4 regions of the Mediterraneibacter sp. 210702-DFI.3.120 genome follow, and region 4 is predicted to be linked to each of the others. Evidence: predicted binding sites of a transcription regulator. Region 4 holds the regulator's gene; each other region holds the start of a gene.
The links. The regulator HrcA, encoded in region 4, represses chaperone genes, less so after heat shock. The targets are predictions, from matches to a motif close to TGTTAGCACTCNNNNNNNNNGAGTGCTAACA.
Positions count from the first base shown of each region.

Region 1: the regulator HrcA is predicted to act here: its motif matches at 2,140-2,170, upstream of LI162_RS01935 (Hsp20/alpha crystallin family protein).
Region 2: the regulator HrcA is predicted to act here: its motif matches at 2,542-2,572, upstream of htpG (molecular chaperone HtpG).
Region 3: the regulator HrcA is predicted to act here: its motif matches at 1,710-1,740, upstream of clpB (ATP-dependent chaperone ClpB).

Region 1 is NZ_JAJCNG010000002.1:71,115-75,985, forward strand. Features, by position in the region: gene LI162_RS01930 (sodium/proline symporter) at 1-1,357, shown strand, start outside; gene LI162_RS01935 (Hsp20/alpha crystallin family protein) at 1,515-1,967, opposite strand; partial or broken gene LI162_RS15865 (ParB/RepB/Spo0J family partition protein) at 2,321-2,712, opposite strand; gene LI162_RS01945 (hypothetical protein) at 3,204-4,523, opposite strand.
Region 2 is NZ_JAJCNG010000005.1:66,712-71,582, reverse strand. Features, by position in the region: gene LI162_RS04360 (ABC transporter ATP-binding protein) at 1-964, opposite strand, end outside; gene LI162_RS04355 (hypothetical protein) at 1,274-1,882, shown strand; gene LI162_RS04350 (peptidylprolyl isomerase) at 1,993-2,511, shown strand; gene htpG (molecular chaperone HtpG) at 2,727-4,781, shown strand.
Region 3 is NZ_JAJCNG010000001.1:279,001-283,871, reverse strand. Features, by position in the region: gene LI162_RS01415 (MATE family efflux transporter) at 1-407, opposite strand, end outside; gene LI162_RS01410 (YeiH family protein) at 539-1,576, opposite strand; gene clpB (ATP-dependent chaperone ClpB) at 1,806-4,391, shown strand; gene LI162_RS01395 (Y-family DNA polymerase) at 4,816-4,871, shown strand, end outside.
Region 4 is NZ_JAJCNG010000001.1:11,750-16,620, forward strand. Features, by position in the region: gene dnaK (molecular chaperone DnaK) at 1-1,647, opposite strand, end outside; gene grpE (nucleotide exchange factor GrpE) at 1,696-2,349, opposite strand; gene hrcA (heat-inducible transcriptional repressor HrcA) at 2,383-3,432, opposite strand; gene LI162_RS00065 (glutamate-5-semialdehyde dehydrogenase) at 3,781-4,871, opposite strand, start outside.

The DNA.
Region 1 (4,871 bases), on a different contig from region 4:
GTCTGCGTGGCTGCTGATGGGACTTCCGGGATCGATCTTAGCTTTCGGTTTCGGACAGATGTGGATCGGTATCGGTCTTGCATTAGGAACAGCTGCTAACTGGATTCTGTGCGCAAAACGTCTGCGTACATTCTCTAAAGCTGCAGATGATGCAATCACATTACCACAGTATCTGACAAATCGTTTTGCAACAGACTCCAGATCACTGCAGTTGACATGTGCACTGATCTTCCTGTTTGCTTATACAATTTATGTAGCATCTGCACTGGTAGCCGGTACTTCTGTATTCACAACACTGTTCCCGACAGTTTCTCCTAAGATTGCTATGTTCGCATTCTTGCTGATCATTGTTGCCTACACATTCTTTGGTGGCTTTGCGGCAGTTTGCTGGACAGACTTTTTCCAAGGATTACTGATGATGCTTGCACTGATGCTTGTACCTCTCGTAGTCTGCATCGGTCACAGTGATCTGTTGGATCCTACTGCTCTTACTACAGTATATACGTATACTGATGCTGCTACAGGAGCTGTAACACAGTGTGCTTTCGGAGGCGGTATCTTTGATGCCAGCTGGCAGGATATCGTCAGCGGACTTGGCTGGGGGTTAGGATACTTCGGTATGCCACATATTCTGGTGCGTTTTATGTCTATCGAGAAACCATCCATGATCAAGAAATCTTCTATCGTAGCAATTGTATGGGTAATCATCTCACTGTTCTCTGCTGTCCTGATTGCTTACTTAGGCAGAATGGTTATGGGCGCTGAACTGCTCACTCAGGGAAATCAGAAACTTGTATTCATTGCTATGGCGCGAAGATTCTTCCCGGCAGGCATCTGTGGACTTCTGCTTGCAGCGATCATCGCCGCTTCGATCTCCACTGCAGACTCTCAGCTGTTGGTAGCATCCAGCTCCTTCACAGCAGATCTGTACAAGCCTTTCTTCAGAAAAAATGCTTCTGAAAAAGAGACGCTGATGGTTGGACGTATCCTCGTACTGATCCTCTCCCTGATTGCTTTCGGTATCGCAAACTCTAAGGGAAGCGGTGCTCAGGCTATCATGGATATGGTTGAAAATGCATGGGGCGCTTTCGGTGCTTCTTTCGGACCTACGATTCTGTTGTCACTGTTCTGGAAACGCTTTAATTACCAGGGTGCTGTAGCAGGTGTAATCTCCGGATTCGTTGTAGATCTCGGATGGCTGCTCACAGGAATGACAGATGCCACAGGTATCTTCGAGATTGTCCCTGGATTCTTTGCAAGTTTTCTGATTGCTGTTATTGTAGCAAAACTTACTGCTGAGCCAAATAAAAAAGCTGTTGAAATCTTCGATCAGGGAATCAAAGCGGAAACTGAATAAATTACAAATGTATTATAAAGTCAAAAAATCAGTCGTAAATATTTACGGCTGATTTTTTGTGCGTTTATGATTCATATTTATCTTATTTATATACAAAAAGAAGGGGCTTACATAAGCCCCTTCGACATTTGACACCTGACTCACATCAGTGTTCAAATCATCCTTCAATTGCGATTGTTTTCTTTGTCTCAACTGGTTTTGCCTCTTTCTTCGGCACTGACAGTCTCAGAATACCATTCTCGTATTTTGCTTTGATATCTTCCTGTGTAAGGTTCTCACCTACATAGAAGCTTCTCTGCATTGCTCCGGCATAACGCTCCTTACGGATGTATTTACCTTTCTTGTCTTCCTCATCCTTATCAAGACCCTTAGCAGCTGATACAGTCAAATAACCATTCTCAAGCTCAATGCTGATCTCATCTTTCTTGAATCCAGGAAGATCGATATCTACTTCATATCCTGCGTCATGCTCACGGATATCTGTCTTCATCAAATTCTTAGCGTGTTTACCGTATAACGGATTCTTCTTTCCCCAGAAATCCTGCTCAAATGGGAAATTCATCCAATCATCATCAAATAAGTTTTCTCCAAAAATACTAGGCATCATCATAAGTCATTTCTCCTTTCAATGCTAACTAACTTTGTTGCCTTTTGTGAGAAGATCTCACAATTTATATAAGCTGCTTTCGCAGTTGTTGTCAGAACATTCGGAGGATTCAGAAGTTCATTTCTTTTCTTTTTTCTCTGTCTTCCTTTGTTCTACTTATTATATAGCACGCAGTTTTTAGCCAAGTCAAGAGGCGAGTGCTAATTTTTTAAGATTTTTTTTGCAAACCTTGATTTTACGGTTTGCAACACTTTTTCTTCCTTATAATCATCACTTTTTCTTGATTTGACACCATTTTTTATTTTTGGTGTCAGCTAATTGCTACGCTTTTCAGCTTTATGATTTCACTCTCAATTCTGGTCATTTTGACCAGCATTTTCTTTTGATGGTCTTCCGGCTTGTCGTTTCATCGCATTCAATTTCATCTTATAAGCCCATGCCTTCTCACTCGGCAATAACTCCTCTCTCTGAATATTCGCATCCACCATCGCGATTACCGATTCATCATCTGTCATTTCCCGGATAATTGAAGGAATCGCAGTAAGCCCTGCCAGCTGTGCAGCATGGAGTCTTCTGTGACCGGAGATCATTTCATAAGTGTCCATTCCGGTCGGATCAGGACCGGTGAAAGAACTCCATTTGTCTTGATGCTTTCCATGAGCCGTGCCATTGCTTCATCCTCCTTTACCTTGAACGGATGATTCTCGAATGGCCTCAGACGCTCCAGACCGATCTCTACAACTTTCTCAACGGCAGGATCGAATAGTCGGTGTTCATCGTCTGATCTGCTTTTAAGTTAATGACATTGTCCTTTTTCAGCTATTCATTTGCAATAAAAAACGGAATGATTTCGCGATTTCTGCTAATCATTCCGCAACGTCCCGTGCGGGAATCGAACCCACATCTAGTGCTTAGGAGTTCAAGATACCACTGAAAACATATATAATTCTTAGTAAAGTTAAGTCAAGGAAATCCTTGATTTTCCTAACTATTCTGTTGCTCACTGCCAAAATAAGAAAACCTGTTTTCATCTCTGTAAAACACCTTTCGGTGCTCGGAGCACCCGGAGGATATAACCATTCCGTTCCATTGAGTTCACTCGGTTGGCCACCATTACGATTCAGCTTGTAACAATGATCACTTGATTTTCTTATTAGATTACATATATTATAACGTGTACAGGGTCGGATGTCGATGGGTTTTTGACCATATTTTACTCTAATTTACTCTTATAATCTTCTACTTTATAAGCCTTTCTCTTTGCTCCAATATCGCAATATAATTATCCAACAAAAAATTCATATCTTGGGGTACTCCTTTTTTTATGTTGCCCGTTCCTGCCAAATCTTTTATTGCCTCTTTTTCTATCCTGTCTTTAAAGAACATTTCAAGATTTTCTTCTCGAATCCACTCTTTGAGTTCTTCATCCCCACCGGTAAAATAAAAACTAAAATCTCCATTCTCAAAACATTCAGACAAAAAATAAGGCATATAATCATAATATGGTTTATCACCCCTACGCTGCATGCTTCTATCCTTTAATATCATAACATTGCATCTTTTCTGTCCTAAATCGAACAGCCTAATCAATTTCATTACAATACTATTTTCCAATGGAAGCAGTTGTGGTATGTTTCCAGCTATTGCCCTTAAGAATTCCCCTTTTTTATCTTTATTGTTTATATCTCCATATTGATTTAATACCTTATAATCGTTAATACGAACTAATACGAATCGTAGTGGTAGCCACAACGAGAAAATTGTATCCGCATATAAATTTCCATCTGTTAAAATACAATCCAGATCATTATTCTTCCTGTATTCATCATGCTCTTGTTTATGAGCAGCATAATTACCTTTAGGCTTATTCCGATTATAATCTATCCATGACTGTATTTTCTGTGTTATCGGCTTATATATGATTTCTCTTACCGCATCTACCAAACCATAATAAAGCAGGCAATCTTTAACCCTCGCTTCCGGATGCGAATATTCAACAATAATCCGACCTGTTGGCTCAACAACATACCATATACCATGTTTTGTCTGCTTCCAAGTAGGATTTGAATACTCCGAAATACTATTAAAATAATTTCCCGAAGTGCCTCCACAGATTATGATATCTGGCTGACACATATTTATTTGATTACATAACATCTCTCCATTATTTATAGCTGCCTCTGTTATCTGTTCAACTGCAGAGGTATGGCTACCAGGGGTCTTTTTCACATTCACAACTGCTATCCTTTGCAGATTTTCTATTCTTTGTTCTTCAGTTATACTTTCTAACTCTTTCCATGGTATATCTCGCTCTAAATGATTTATTCCTATCACCCACCTGGTAACATTGTCCCATGTTTGCTTTCTTCCACCTTCACGAAGAAATTCTCTTAAATCCCAGTCTTCTCCACCATTTACCTCTTTTAGTAAAAATAGAATTTTTATCCCGCTTTTCCAGTAAAATTCATGATTGACTATGCCATCCCTTATAAAGCCCGAAAACTTTACTGCCCAATCATCCAAAAAAATGTTTTCTTTTTTCAAGTGTTCATTTATCATCTTTTATTTTCTCCTCGATTACCCAACAAATCATCTTTATCTGTAGCATAACCTACTTTTCCTTATATCTTTTTACAAAATTCCTATACCCATCATGTCTATTGCATGAAAAATCATATTTACTATAACCCAATGATTACTAGATCATCTAACTACCAAAGCCTATTATTTGTAATGCTTCCCAAATTAAACTTACTGCCAAAAATATTCTTAGGATAGCGATTTTCAACAAATACTATCAATTCGTCTACCTTGCCAATTACAATATTTTCTATAGCAATTCTACCATGATGAAACATCTGACCTTGTTGCCTTCTGCGATACATTATCATCCGCTACTAATTGCAA
Region 2 (4,871 bases), on a different contig from region 4:
ATACTTCTGCTCCAAGCAGCTCGTAAACTTTGATTGTAGACTCAATTACGCTGTCAGGAGAGTTACTGATAAATGCCTGTGAGTCATGTACATCTTCCGGACGAATACCAAGAACAACTGTCTTTCCGTCATATCCGCCATCAATCAGTGCCTGCTTCTTAGAAGCCGGTACCTTAAGAACATGTTTTCCAACTGTAAGAGTAACATCATTTCCCTTAATTGTACATTTTGCATCCATGAAGTTCATCTGAGGTGATCCGATGAATCCTGCTACGAACAGGTTGCATGGTGTATTGTAAAGTGCCTGTGGTGTATCTACCTGCTGAACAACTCCGTCTTTCATAACAACGATTCTTGTTCCAAGTGTCATAGCCTCTGTCTGGTCATGTGTTACGTAGATGATTGTAGCACCCAGATTCTCATGAAGCTTGGAAATCTCGATACGCATCTGAACTCTCAGTTTAGCATCCAGGTTGGAAAGTGGCTCATCCATAAGGAATACCTTAGGATTACGAACGATAGCACGTCCCATAGCAACACGCTGTCTCTGTCCACCGGAAAGAGCCTTCGGTTTACGATCAAGCAGTTTGTCAAGGTCAAGAATCTTGGCAGCCTCACGAACCTTCTTATCAATCTCATCTTTCGGAACTTTACGAAGTTTCAGTCCGAAAGCCATGTTATCATATACTGTCATATGTGGATACAGAGCGTAGTTCTGGAATACCATTGCAATATCACGATCCTTTGGCTCTACATCGTTCATTACTTTTCCATCGATCTTAAGTGTACCGCCAGAGATATCCTCCAGACCAGCGATCATACGAAGTGTTGTAGATTTACCACATCCTGATGGTCCTACGAAGATGATGAACTCCTTGTCAGCGATTTCAAGATTGAAATCTTTTACTGCGTGAAATCCGTTAGGATAAATTTTCTGAATTCCCTGAAGAGATAAACTTGCCATTATAAGTGCCTCCTTAAATGATTATTTTTTACTTGTTTGACTAAATTTGGTTTTGTTTTTTAATTGGTAGTTGATTTTGGTTTGTTTAACTTATGTACTTAGTATAGCGTTAGGCACGAAAATCAACAATGTCACGAGTGACTAAAAAAAGGAGGGGAAAGTGTACATTTCAACCATATGAGGTTATAATTACAGTTAATATGTACAGATCAGTAGGAAATGACAGTAGAAATGCAGCTTGTAAAATAATAACGGACCGAATGATAAGAGATAAAACAAGATTTTTTACAGAGAGGAAGAACAACAGAAATGAAACAGATTCTGGATTATTTTATGATAGACGGAGAAGTAGGCGGCAATCAGGACTGGTTCCGCAATGTGGTGATGCACATCGGCGGATGCGCTGCGGCAACAGCGTGTGACTGCTGTATCTATTTTGCAAAATATAAAGGAAAGAAGAACCTGTATCCTTTTGATGCAGAGAATCTGAGTAAAGAAGATTATATTCAGTTTTCCATGAAAATGAAACCATATCTTCGCCCAAGAATGAGTGGGGTGAACAAGTTGTGGATGTACACAGAAGGCTTTGGAAAGTATCTGGAAGATATAGGAGAAAAGGTGGAATTCAAAGAATTTTCCGGTGAACATACAGCAAGAGAAGCAGCAGTATTCATTAAGAAGAAAATCAATGAAGGAACGCCGGTTCCATATCTGATGTTGCGTCATAAAGACAAGAAATTTGCTGATTTTGTATGGCACTGGTTTTTATGTATCGGATATGAAGAGACAGCAGATGATCTTCTGATCAAAGTGGCGACTTACGGGGAAGCAACAACATTTTCACTGAAGGAACTGTGGAATACTGGGTACAAGGAAAAAGGCGGATTGATAGGGATTACTGTTTACAGAAATCTTTGAACAGTAACGTATTTTTACCGAGAACGTTTGAAATAATAGATGTATCTTGAAGTTCTTAGATAAATCCGCTACAATAGAGTCATTAAATCTATGGAAAAGAGGAATTAAACATGGCAAATCCAGTAGTTACATTTGAAATGGAAAATGGCGATATCATGAAAGCAGAACTGTATCCGGAAGTAGCACCGAATACAGTGAACAATTTTGTGTCACTTGTAAAGAAAGGATTCTATGACGGATTGATCTTCCACCGCGTAATCAGTGGATTCATGATCCAGGGAGGAGATCCGGAAGGAACAGGAATCGGTGGTCCTGGATATTCAATCAAAGGAGAGTTTGCACAGAATGGTGTGGCGAACAACCTTGTACATGATGCAGGAGTTCTTTCTATGGCACGTGCAATGCATCCGGATTCAGCAGGAAGCCAGTTCTTCATTATGCATAAGAAAGCACCACACCTTGACGGAGCTTATGCTGCATTTGGTAAGATCACAGAAGGAATGGATGTAGTGAATAAGATTGCTGAGACAGCAACAGACTACAGCGACCGCCCGCTTGAGAAACAGATAATGAAGAAAGTTACTGTTGAGACATTCGGAGAGGATTATCCGGAGCCGGAAACAGTATAGTTCATAAAAACTTTATACTTTTAACGAAATTATTAGCACTCTTTCAAAAGGAGTGCTAATTTTCTATTGACTTTTAAATTTTGCTGTACTAGAATGTCCATTAGGCAAGCAAATATACTATCGATATCAGCGAAAAAGCTGATTGACAGCCGATATTAAAAGAAACGTAACTGAGCAGTTACGGATAGATTATAAATAAAAAGGAGTGCAGTAAAATGGCAGTTAAAAAAGGTACTTTATCAATTGACAGCGAAAACATTTTTCCTATTATCAAGAAATGGGTTTATTCCGATCATGATATCTTTGTACGTGAACTCGTATCCAACGGATGTGATGCGATCACTAAGTTGAAAAAGCTGGACATGATGGGAGAATATGAACTCCCGGAAGATTATAAACCGAAGATTGAAGTAATTGTCAATCCAGAAGAGAAGACAATGAAGTTTATCGATAACGGACTTGGTATGACAGCAGAAGAAGTAGAGGAGTATATCACTCAGATCGCATTTTCAGGTGCAACACAGTTCCTTGAGAAATATAAAGATAAGACAACAGACGATGAGATGATTGGACACTTCGGACTTGGATTCTATTCTGCATTCATGGTAGCAGACGAAGTTCAGATTGATACTCTTTCTTATAAAGAAGGCGCAAAGCCGGTACACTGGGCAAGTCAGGGCGGTACAGAGTATGAGATGCAGGAAGGAAATAAGACAACAGTTGGAAGTGAGATCACACTGTTCCTGAATGAGGATAGTCTTGAATTTGCAAACGAGTACCGTGCAAGAGAAGTGCTTGAGAGATATTGTTCTTTCATGCCGGTAGAGATCTTCCTCTCCAAGGCAAATGCAGAGCCGGAGTACGATACAATCGATGAGGCAGATGTTCTTGATACAGATACTGTAGTAGAGCATATTACAGAGGAACCAAAGGAAGGCGAAGAGGGCGAGCCGAAGCAGAAAGCGAAGATTGTAAGACGTCCGGTATCTATCAGTGATACACACCCGCTTTGGACAAAGAATCCAAGTGAGTGTACAAAGGAAGACTATATTGACTTTTACCGCAAGGTGTTCATGGATTACAAAGAGCCACTGTTCTGGATCCACCTGAACATGGATTATCCGTTTAACTTAAAGGGAATCCTTTACTTCCCGAAGATCAATACAGAGTATGATTCCATCGAAGGAAAGATTAAACTTTACAATAACCAGGTATTTATCGCAGATAATATTAAAGAAGTAATCCCAGAGTTCCTTATGGTACTTAAGGGAGTGATCGACTGTCCAGATCTGCCGTTGAACGTATCACGTAGTGCACTGCAGAACGACGGATTTGTAAATAAAGTTGCTGATTACATTTCCAAGAAGGTTGCTGACAAGCTGAATGGAATGTTCAAGACAGACCGTGAGAACTATGAGAAATATTGGGATGACATCAGTCCATTCATCAAGTTCGGCTGCCTGAAGGATGAGAAATTCGGTGAGAAGATGAAGAATTCTATGCTTTACAAGAATCTTGATCATAAATACATGACTCTCGAAGATATCATCAAAGAAGCCAAAGGCGAAGAAGCTGATGCAGCCAAGACAGAGGAAGCTAAGGCAGAAGAAACAAAAACAGACGCAGAAGAGTCTAAGGACGCAGATGCGAAGGAAGAAGAGAAGACAAGAATCTTCTATGTAACAGATGAAGTGCAGCAGAGCCAGTACATCAACATGTTCAAGGCCCAGGGACAGGATGCGATCATTCTGACACATAACATTGATTCTGCATTTATCACATACCTTGAGCAGAAACATCAGGAAGTTCAGTTCTTGAGAATTGATGCAGATGTACATGATTCTCTGAAGGATGAAGTTGCAGAAGATGAGAAGGAAGAATTCCAGAAGACAACAGACAGCCTTGTTGAAATCTTCCGCAAAGAGCTTGGCAATGAGAAGCTTGATGTTAAAGTTGAAAAGCTCAAAGATGAGAATGTAGCATCTATGGCAGTTCTTTCTGAGGAAAACAGAAGAATGCAGGAGATGATGAAGATGTATGGTATGGGCGGCATGGATGCATCCATGTTCGGAAGCCAGGCAACACTGGTACTCAATGCTAACCATCCACTTGTTCAGTTCCTTGTAACGAACAAAGACAGCGAGAACGTGTCAATCATCTGCAAACAGCTGTATGACCTTGCAATGCTTGCTCATAAGCCATTAAGTCCGGAAGAGATGACAGCATTCGTTAAGAGAAGCAATGATATTATGATGCTTCTGACAAAATAATAAAGTAAAATGATGAGAAACATGTTCTATGAGTTTCTCATCATTGGCAGTAATAAGTTCAGCCGCTTCACGATTATTTGACCGTGAGGC
Region 3 (4,871 bases), 270 kb from region 4:
GGCAGTGTCTTCTCGCTGGCTCCAAAAAGTGTCAACAGCTGTGGTGCAAATGTAAAGAAAACTACAGTAAGTATGACAGCCATAAGGATGAGAAGTGCAAAACAGTTTCCAAGGATTTTTTCAGCTGTTTTATTATCTTTCTTTCCCATAGATATCGCAGCACGCGGAGCACCACCGGAACCTGCAAGCATAGCAAAAGCGTTGATCAGCATAAGGATCGGTGTAAATAATCCAACGCCGGTTAATGCCGCGGCTCCAACACCGGAAATGTGTCCGATATAGATTCGGTCTACAATGTTATATAGAAGATTGATGATCTGGGCGACAACCGCAGGAATTGCAAGCTGTGCCAGAAGGCGCGGAATCTTTTCAGTTTCCATCGCCTGAGAATTTGATTTGCTATTCATATCTGTTTTCTCCTAAATAGATTTAATGTCAAAGAAGATTATACATCTCATGTAAAGGAAAAAGCAATAAGAAATCCAAAGTCACTATTGTATCAGGAATAGAAACTTTGGAGTTCAATATTGTCAATATTTTACCATATATGCATGATGTGTTGCATTGCAAGGCTGACTACTGTAATACCAACCCAGCAGGAAGCACCGAGAAGGATTGGCTTTCCACCAGATTTGACAAGCTTCACAACATTGCTGTTCAGACCGATCGCAGCCATAGCCATGATAATGAAGAACTTAGACAGTTCTTTCAGCGGAGCAAATACATCCGCATTTACCCCAAGGCTCATGCATACAGTTGTAATGACAGCCGCAATGATAAAGTACAGGATGAACATTGGAAAAGCTCTTTTTAAGCTGAACTTACCGGATGATTTTCCGTCTTTTGCGGCTGATTTCGCACGAATCAGTGAGAGCACAAGTGTGATCGGAATGATTGCAAGCGTACGTGTCAGTTTAACTGTGACAGCAGTATTAAGTGTCTCACTTCCAAGATTCCACATGCTGTCCCAGGTAGAGGCGGCAGCAGTTACGGATGAAGTATCATTGATCGCAGTTCCGGCAAAGACACCGAAAGCATTTCCGCTTGTTGTGTCGAAGCCGAGTGCATTTCCAAGCACCGGGAAAAGTACAGCAGCGATAACATTGAAGAAAAAGATAACAGAAATCGCCTGTGCGACTTCTGTGTCATCGGCGTCAATGACAGGCGCTGTAGCAGCTATCGCAGAACCACCGCAGATGGAAGAACCGACACCAACAAGGATAGATGTGTTGGAAGGAACATTCAGTACCTTGCGGAGCAGCCATGCAATGATCAAAGAGGTAGAAATTGTACTGATGATAATAGGAAGAGACTGCTTTCCTGTCTGTAAGATAACTCCGAGATTCATGCCGAATCCAAGCAGAACAACAGCAGTCTGTAAAATAATTTTAGATGTCCATTTAATTCCTGATTCGGCTGTTCCTTTTTCAGTCCAAAAGCAGGTGATCACCATTCCGGCGAGAATCGCAATGACAGGTCCGCCGATTACCGGGAATGCTTTTCCAATCAGCCAGGATGGAATCGCAATCAGAAAGCAGACCAGAATTCCTTTGAAATTTTTCTGAATAAAATTCATGATAGTTTCCTCTCTTAAGTCTTTTGTTACTGTCGGCACTATGGGCGTCAGCAACCGTATTTTTATGAAACAATTATAGATTATAACACTGGCAAACAGAAAAAATAAGGACTTCACAAAATTTTTAGAAAAGAATTAGCACTCAACCCTTTACAGTGCTAACAATACGTGCTATATTCCTAATAGAACACAGGAAAAGCAAATTTGTGGTTCAAAGGAGGGAAAGACCATGAATATCAATAAATTTACACAGAATTCATTACAGGCAGTTCAGAACTGTGAGAAGATTGCTGCGGATAACGGGAATCAGGAACTGGCGCAGGAGCATTTGCTGTATGCGCTGCTGACACAGGATGACAGTCTGATTTTAAAATTATTTGAGAAGATGAACATTCAGGGCCAGCTCTTTATTAACAGTATCGAGCAGGCAATCGGCAAGAGACCGAAGGTACAGGGAGGCCAGGCTTATGTCGGTCAGGACTTGAATAATGTGCTGATCCATGCAGAGGATGAAGCAAAGCAGATGGGAGATGAGTATGTCTCTGTTGAGCATCTGTTTCTTGCAATGCTGAAGTATGCAAGCCGTGAGTTGAAGCAGATTTTCCGTGAATATGGCATTAGCAGAGAGGGGTTCCTCCATGCGCTGTCAACAGTAAGAGGAAATCAGAGAGTTACTTCTGACAATCCGGAAGCAACTTATGATACATTGAATAAATACGGTCAGGATCTTGTTGAGAAAGCAAGAGATCAGAAACTGGATCCGGTCATCGGACGTGATGAAGAGATTCGTAATGTGATTCGTATCCTGTCCCGTAAGACAAAGAATAACCCGGTGCTGATCGGTGAACCTGGTGTAGGTAAAACTGCGGTTGTAGAAGGACTTGCACAGCGAATCGTCAGCGGAGATGTACCGGAAGGACTGAAAGATAAGACAATCTTTTCGCTGGATATGGGAGCACTGGTAGCAGGAGCGAAGTATCGTGGTGAATTCGAGGAACGTCTGAAAGCAGTTCTTGAAGAAGTGAAAAACAGTGACGGAAAGATCATTCTTTTCATTGATGAACTTCATACGATTGTAGGAGCAGGTAAAACAGACGGTGCGATGGATGCAGGAAATATGCTTAAGCCTATGCTTGCCAGAGGTGAACTGCACTGTATCGGTGCAACAACACTGGATGAGTATCGTCAGTATATTGAGAAGGATGCTGCATTGGAGCGTCGTTTCCAGCCGGTCTTGGTAGATGAGCCAACCGTTGAGGATGCAATCTCTATCCTTAGAGGACTGAAAGAGAGATACGAAGTCTTCCATGGAGTTAAGATCACAGATAGTGCGCTTGTTGCGGCAGTTACACTTTCGAACAGATATATTTCTGACCGTTTCCTGCCGGATAAAGCAATCGACCTTGTTGACGAGGCGTGTGCATTGATCAAGACAGAACTTGATTCTATGCCGACAGAGCTTGATGAGCTTCGCCGTCGTGTGATGCAGATGGAGATTGAAGAGTCTGCACTTAAGAAAGAGGAAGATCGCTTAAGTAAAGAGCGTCTGGAACATTTGCAGGAAGAACTGGCAGAACTGAAAGCGCAGTATGCAAGTAAGAAAGTACAGTGGGAGAATGAGAAGAATTCCGTAGAGCATGTGCAGAAGATCCGTGAGCAGATCGAGCAGGTGAACAAGGAGATTCAGAAAGCTCAGAGAGAGTACGATCTGAATAAGGCAGCAGAGCTCCAGTATGGACGTCTTCCACAGCTGCAGAAACAGCTGGAAGAGGAAGAGGCAAAGGTAAAGGCAAAAGATCTTTCTCTTGTGCATGAATCCGTTACAGATGATGAGATTGCAAAAATCGTTTCCAGATGGACAGGTATCCCGGTTGCAAAACTGAACGAGAGCGAGAGAAACAAAACTCTTCACCTTGCAGATGAACTGCATAAGCGTGTCATCGGTCAGGATGAAGGTGTAGAGCTTGTAACTGAAGCAATCATCCGTTCCAAAGCAGGTATCAAAGATCCGACAAAACCGATCGGTTCCTTCCTGTTCCTTGGACCTACAGGTGTAGGTAAGACAGAGCTTGCAAAGGCACTTGCCCAGAGCCTGTTTGATGATGAGAACAACATGGTTCGTATCGATATGAGTGAGTACATGGAGAAATATTCCGTGTCCAGACTGATCGGAGCTCCTCCGGGATATGTCGGATACGATGAAGGCGGACAGCTGACAGAAGCAGTCAGAAGAAAACCATATTCTGTTGTGCTTTTCGATGAGATCGAGAAAGCACATCCGGATGTCTTCAACGTATTGCTGCAGGTACTGGATGATGGACGAATCACAGATTCCCAAGGACGTACAGTTGACTTCAAGAATACAATCTTGATCATGACTTCCAACATTGGTGCAAATTATCTGCTGGAAGGCATTAAAGAAGATGGTTCGATCGATGAACAGAGTCAGGAGATGGTAATGGATGATCTGAAAGCACATTTCAGACCGGAATTTCTGAACCGTCTGGATGAGATTATCATGTTCAAACCATTGACAAAGACAAATGTACGTTCCATCATTGACCTTCTGGTTGCTGATGTGAACCGCCGTCTGGAAGAACGTGAACTGAGTGTCGAGCTGACAGATGCAGCGAAAGACTTTGTTGTGGAAGGTGGATATGAGCCGATGTACGGTGCAAGACCACTGAAACGTTACTTGCAGAAGAATGTAGAGACATTAGCTGCAAAACTGATCCTTGCAGGAGATGTGGGACGTGGAGACACGATCTTGATCGATGTGAAGGACGGTAAACTGACAGCAGGTGTGAAGAAATAAAATATGATACCAGGGTCAAAAGGTCTGAAACCACCGGTGCTTGCACAAAGGTGGTGTAATGGCCTTGGGACCCGCCCCAATATGAGCATAAAAGTGGAGCGTAAGCTTCACGATATGCGAATAGTGGGTAGGATTGTGGGAGTGCATTGCACGAAACAATCCGTAGGTATCCTAGTTGGGGGCTTTTGCCCCCAACATCAAAATATCAGTATAGTTACGATATAATATACAGGGCTGTGAAAAATGAAAATTTTCTGGAGATTTTTGGAAAATTGAGTTTTTCACAGCTTTTTTTTCGTTCACCGAAGTAATTGATACAAGAGCAGACTCTATGTTAAAATAAGAAACTGACAGAATGCATATGCATACAACAAGAATTAATACTAAGAAAGAACTCAGGCAGAATTCCAGAAAGGAGGCTACCATGGCGCGCATTATTTTCCACATCGACGTCAATTCAGCATTTTTAAGCTGGACGGC
Region 4 (4,871 bases):
AAGGATATCTTTCAGTGCCTGAACGTCAGCCTCTACAGCTGCCTTCTCTGTAGCATCGACTTTGTCGCCAACCTCTTTGATTGCCTTCTCTGTCTGGAATACCATAGCGTCTGCTTCGTTTCTTGTATCGATTGCTTCTTTACGTTTCTTATCCTGAGCCTCGAATTCAGCTGCTTCTTTTACAGCTTTATCGATATCGTCATCAGACATATTAGAACCTGCTGTGATTGTAATATGCTGCTCTTTACCTGTTCCAAGATCCTTAGCAGATACATTTACGATACCATTTGCATCGATATCGAATGTAACTTCGATCTGCGGGATTCCACGTGGAGCCGGCGGGATTCCATCAAGTCTGAACTGTCCGAGGGACTTGTTGTCTCTTGCGAACTGTCTCTCACCCTGTACAACGTTGATGTCTACAGCTGTCTGGTTATCTGCTGCTGTTGAGAAGATCTGGCTCTTCTTTGTCGGGATTGTTGTATTTCTCTCAATCAGTCTTGTAGCTACACCACCCATTGTCTCGATAGACAGTGACAGTGGAGTTACATCAAGAAGAAGGATGTCTCCTGCGCCTGCATCTCCTGCAAGTTTACCACCCTGTACGGAAGCACCAAGTGCTACACACTCATCTGGGTTAAGGGATTTGCTAGGCTCTTTGCCTGTCAGTCTCTTAACTTCTTCCTGAACAGCCGGAATACGTGTTGATCCACCAACGAGAAGTACCTGTCCAAGCTCGGAAGCTGTGATTCCTGCGTCAGAAAGTGCACGTCTTACCGGTTCCTGAGTCTTTTCTACGAGGTCTCTTGTCAGCTCGTCGAATTTAGCTCTTGTAAGGTTCATATCGAAATGCTTCGGTCCTTCAGCTGTTGCTGTGATGAACGGAAGGTTGATATTTGTTGTTGTTGCACTTGAAAGCTCTTTCTTTGCTTTCTCTGCAGCTTCTCTTAATCTCTGAAGAGCCATCTTATCTGCTGAAAGATCTACGCCTTCTTTTGCCTTGAAGTCTGCAAGCATGTAATCTGTGATCTTCTGGTCGAAGTCATCTCCACCAAGTCTGTTGTTACCGGCTGTTGAAAGTACTTCGATAACTCCATCACCGATCTCGATAACGGATACGTCGAATGTACCACCACCAAGGTCGTAAACCATGATCTTCTGCTCTTTCTCGTTGTCAAGACCATAAGCAAGTGCAGCTGCTGTAGGCTCGTTGATGATACGTTTTACATCAAGTCCTGCGATCTTACCTGCATCTTTTGTAGCCTGACGCTGAGCATCGTTGAAGTAAGCCGGAACTGTGATAACAGCTTCTGTTACTTTCTCACCAAGGTATCCTTCTGCATCTGCTTTCAGTTTTTGAAGGATCATTGCAGAAATCTCCTGTGGAGAATATTTCTTGTCGTCAATATCTACTTTATAATCTGTTCCCATCTCTCTTTTGATGGATGAGATTGTTCTTGCTGCGTTTGTTACAGCCTGACGTTTTGCAGGCTCACCTACAAGACGCTCTCCTGTCTTTGTAAATGCTACAACAGACGGTGTTGTTCTTGCACCTTCTGTATTCGCGATAACTGTTGGCTGTCCACCTTCCATAACGGCTACACAGCTGTTTGTTGTACCAAGGTCAATACCAATAATTTTTCCCATGATAAATTTCCTCCTCTATCTAATCTCTGAATCTTGTTAAAAATCAAATTAGTTTGCTACTTTTACCATGCTGTGTCTTACAACACTTTCACGGTACATGTAACCTTTCTGGAATTCTTCTGCGATGATGTTCTCACCGAGCCCCTCATCTTCTACATGCATCACTGCGTTGTGGAAATCCGGATTGAATTCCTGACCAACTGCCTCGATTGGTTTTACTCCAACGGATTCCAGTGTAGTCATAAGCTGTTTGTAGATCTTCTCCATTCCTTCTACGAACGGAGCATTCTTCTCCTCCTCCGGTACGGAACCAAGTCCACGCTCGAAGTTGTCTACAACCGGAAGAATCTTTTCTATGATATCTTTCGCTCCGATCTCGTACATCTGGGATTTCTCCTTCTCAGATCTCTTGCGGAAGTTATCAAACTCTGCCATCTGACGAGTAACGCGGTCTGTGAGTTCCTCGATCTTCTCGTCTTTCTTGTCCTTCTTCTCTTTCTTTCCGAAGAACTTTTTCTTACCTTCTGATGCTGCTTCTGAATCTCCTTCAGTCTCAGTTGCTTCCTCTGTTGCTTCTTTCGCTTCAGCCTCAACTCCCTGGGCATCTTCTGTTTCTACTGTCTCTTCAGCTTCTGCCTGCTCTTTTGCAGCCTTTGCTTTTGCCTCTTCAACAGCTTCTTTTACCATATCTTCTTTGCTCATGTTCTCTGTCACCAGCTTTCTACCTTCCTATTATTACTCTTTGGGTTCTTTATTATAAATCGCATCCAACTCACTTTGCAGCGTTTTCAGCGTCTTCATGACATGTTCATAATCCATTCTCTTCGGACCGATGATTCCAATCGTTCCTTTCATACCTTCTCCCAGCTCATATGTGGCGGTAACAACACTGCAGTCTTTCATGGTCTTAACCGGAGTTTCATCTCCGATGTAAACCTGTATGCCGTTGTTCTCCTCACTTGCCAGTGTCTCTGTCACCAGATCTGCCAGCTGCTGTTTCTCTTCAAATGCACTGATGATCTCCTGTGCGCTCTGCTTATCACTAAGCTCCGGATATTTGAAAATATTCGTTGCGCCGCTTGTGTAGATCTCCATGTCATTATCTACATGAATGATCTCTGCCACTGCATCCAGTACATGGCCGACAACCTCGCTGTGGATACCAGCCTGTTCTTTCAATCTGGCAATCAGACCTAATGTAATCTGATCAATGGATAATCCATTCAGTGTCGTGTTCAGAAGCATATTCAGCTTCAACAGATTCTCGTTACTTAAGGTTTCTCCAACTTCAATGATCTTATTCTTGATCACATTACCACCAAGTACGATGACTGCTACGATCTGTTCTTCATCCACCTGTGATAGCTGAATGAACTTCAATGTGTTCCGGCTGTTGACCGGTGCGGAAACCATCGTTGCATAATTGGTGTTCGAAGCAAGAACCTTTGCTGCCTGCTGGAGTACCTTCTCGACCTTATCGGTCTTCTCAAGAAGTGCATCCTCTCGTTTGCTAATCTCCTGCTCCTTATTCTCCATCAGAAGATCTACATAAAAGCGATATCCCTTATCTGATGGAATTCTTCCTGCCGATGTGTGTGGCTGGAAGATGTAACCAAGATCTTCCAGATCTGCCATCTCATTCCTTATCGTTGCGGAACTTAATTTCAAATCTGTGTATTTTGAAAGGGTTCGTGATCCGACCGGTTCGCCAGTCTCCAGATAATTCTGTATGATGGCTTTCAATATCGTAAGTTTTCTTTCACTTAATTCAGCTTCTACAGACATCTCTGTGTTCCCCTTTCTGTTCATCTTTGTTTGTTATTAGCACTCTTTGTTTTTGAGTGCTAACACCTTACAGATACTAAGATAGCACCTCGATTTCTGTTTGTCAACACTGATTGTTATTTTTATAAGTTTTTTATTTTCTTCTTATTTTATTAATAGGATGCTTTTTGGGGGAGGAAATGTGATTTTATAGAAATATTGTTGACTTGGATTGTAATTTTGTGAATTCCAGGCAAGCTTATAGCCAAATCATAAGTTGACTTGAATTATGATACATAAAATCCAGGTCAAAGACAAGTTTATTTAACTTACACTAATTGACCTGGATTTTAAAACCTGCTATCTATACTATCCCCTGATCTGTCCGTTTCCGAAGATAATATACTTTGTTGTTGTCAATGCTTCGAGTCCCATCGGGCCTCTTGCATGAAGCTTCTGTGTGCTGATTCCGATCTCTGCACCGAATCCGAATTCGAATCCATCTGTAAATCTTGTTGATGCATTTACATAAACCGCTGCCGCATCGATCTCATCCTGGAATCTCAATGCATTGTCGTAATCCTTTGTAATAATGGATTCAGAATGTCCTGTATTGTATGTATTGATATGTGTGATTGCCTCATCGATGGAATCAACAATCTTTACAGAAATAATTGCATCCAGGTACTCTGTTCCCCAGTCTTCTTCTGTTGCCGGAATAATCTCTGAACTGATTGCCTGTGCTCTCTCATCTCCACGTATCTCTACACCATGTTCCTTCAGTCTTGTTACAATCTTCGGCAAAGCTGCATCTGCTATCTTGGAATGAATCACAAGTGATTCACATGCATTACACACACCAAGGCGCTGTGTCTTTGCATTTTCAATAATATCTGTTGCCATCTTAATGTCTGCTGTCTCATCAACATATACATGACAATTTCCGGTTCCTGTCTCAATTACCGGAACCGTACTGTTTGCGACAACATTTGCAATGAGTCCCGCTCCGCCTCTTGGGATCAGGACGTCGATCCAGCCATGCATCTTCATCATCTCATTTACAACTTCTCTGCTTGTATCTTCCACAAGAAGGATGAGATCCTGAGATAACTTCTCTTTGCGGAGTCCTTCCTTGATTACACGGGTAATTGCCCGATTGGAATGGATCGCATCACTTCCTCCGCGAAGAATTACCGCATTTCCAGTCTTGAAGCAAAGTCCGAATGCATCTGCTGTCACATTCGGTCTGGATTCATAGATAATTCCGACAACGCCAAGCGGTACGCGTTTCTTTCCGATACGAAGCCCGTTCGGTCTTGTCTTCATGCCAAGCACTTCTCCGATGGGATCATCAAGTGCTGCAATCTGACGCAGACCTTCTGCCATGTCTTCAATTCGCTGTTCCGTCAGTGCCAATCGATCAATCAAAGACTGCTTCACGCCTTTCGCTTTCGCAGCTT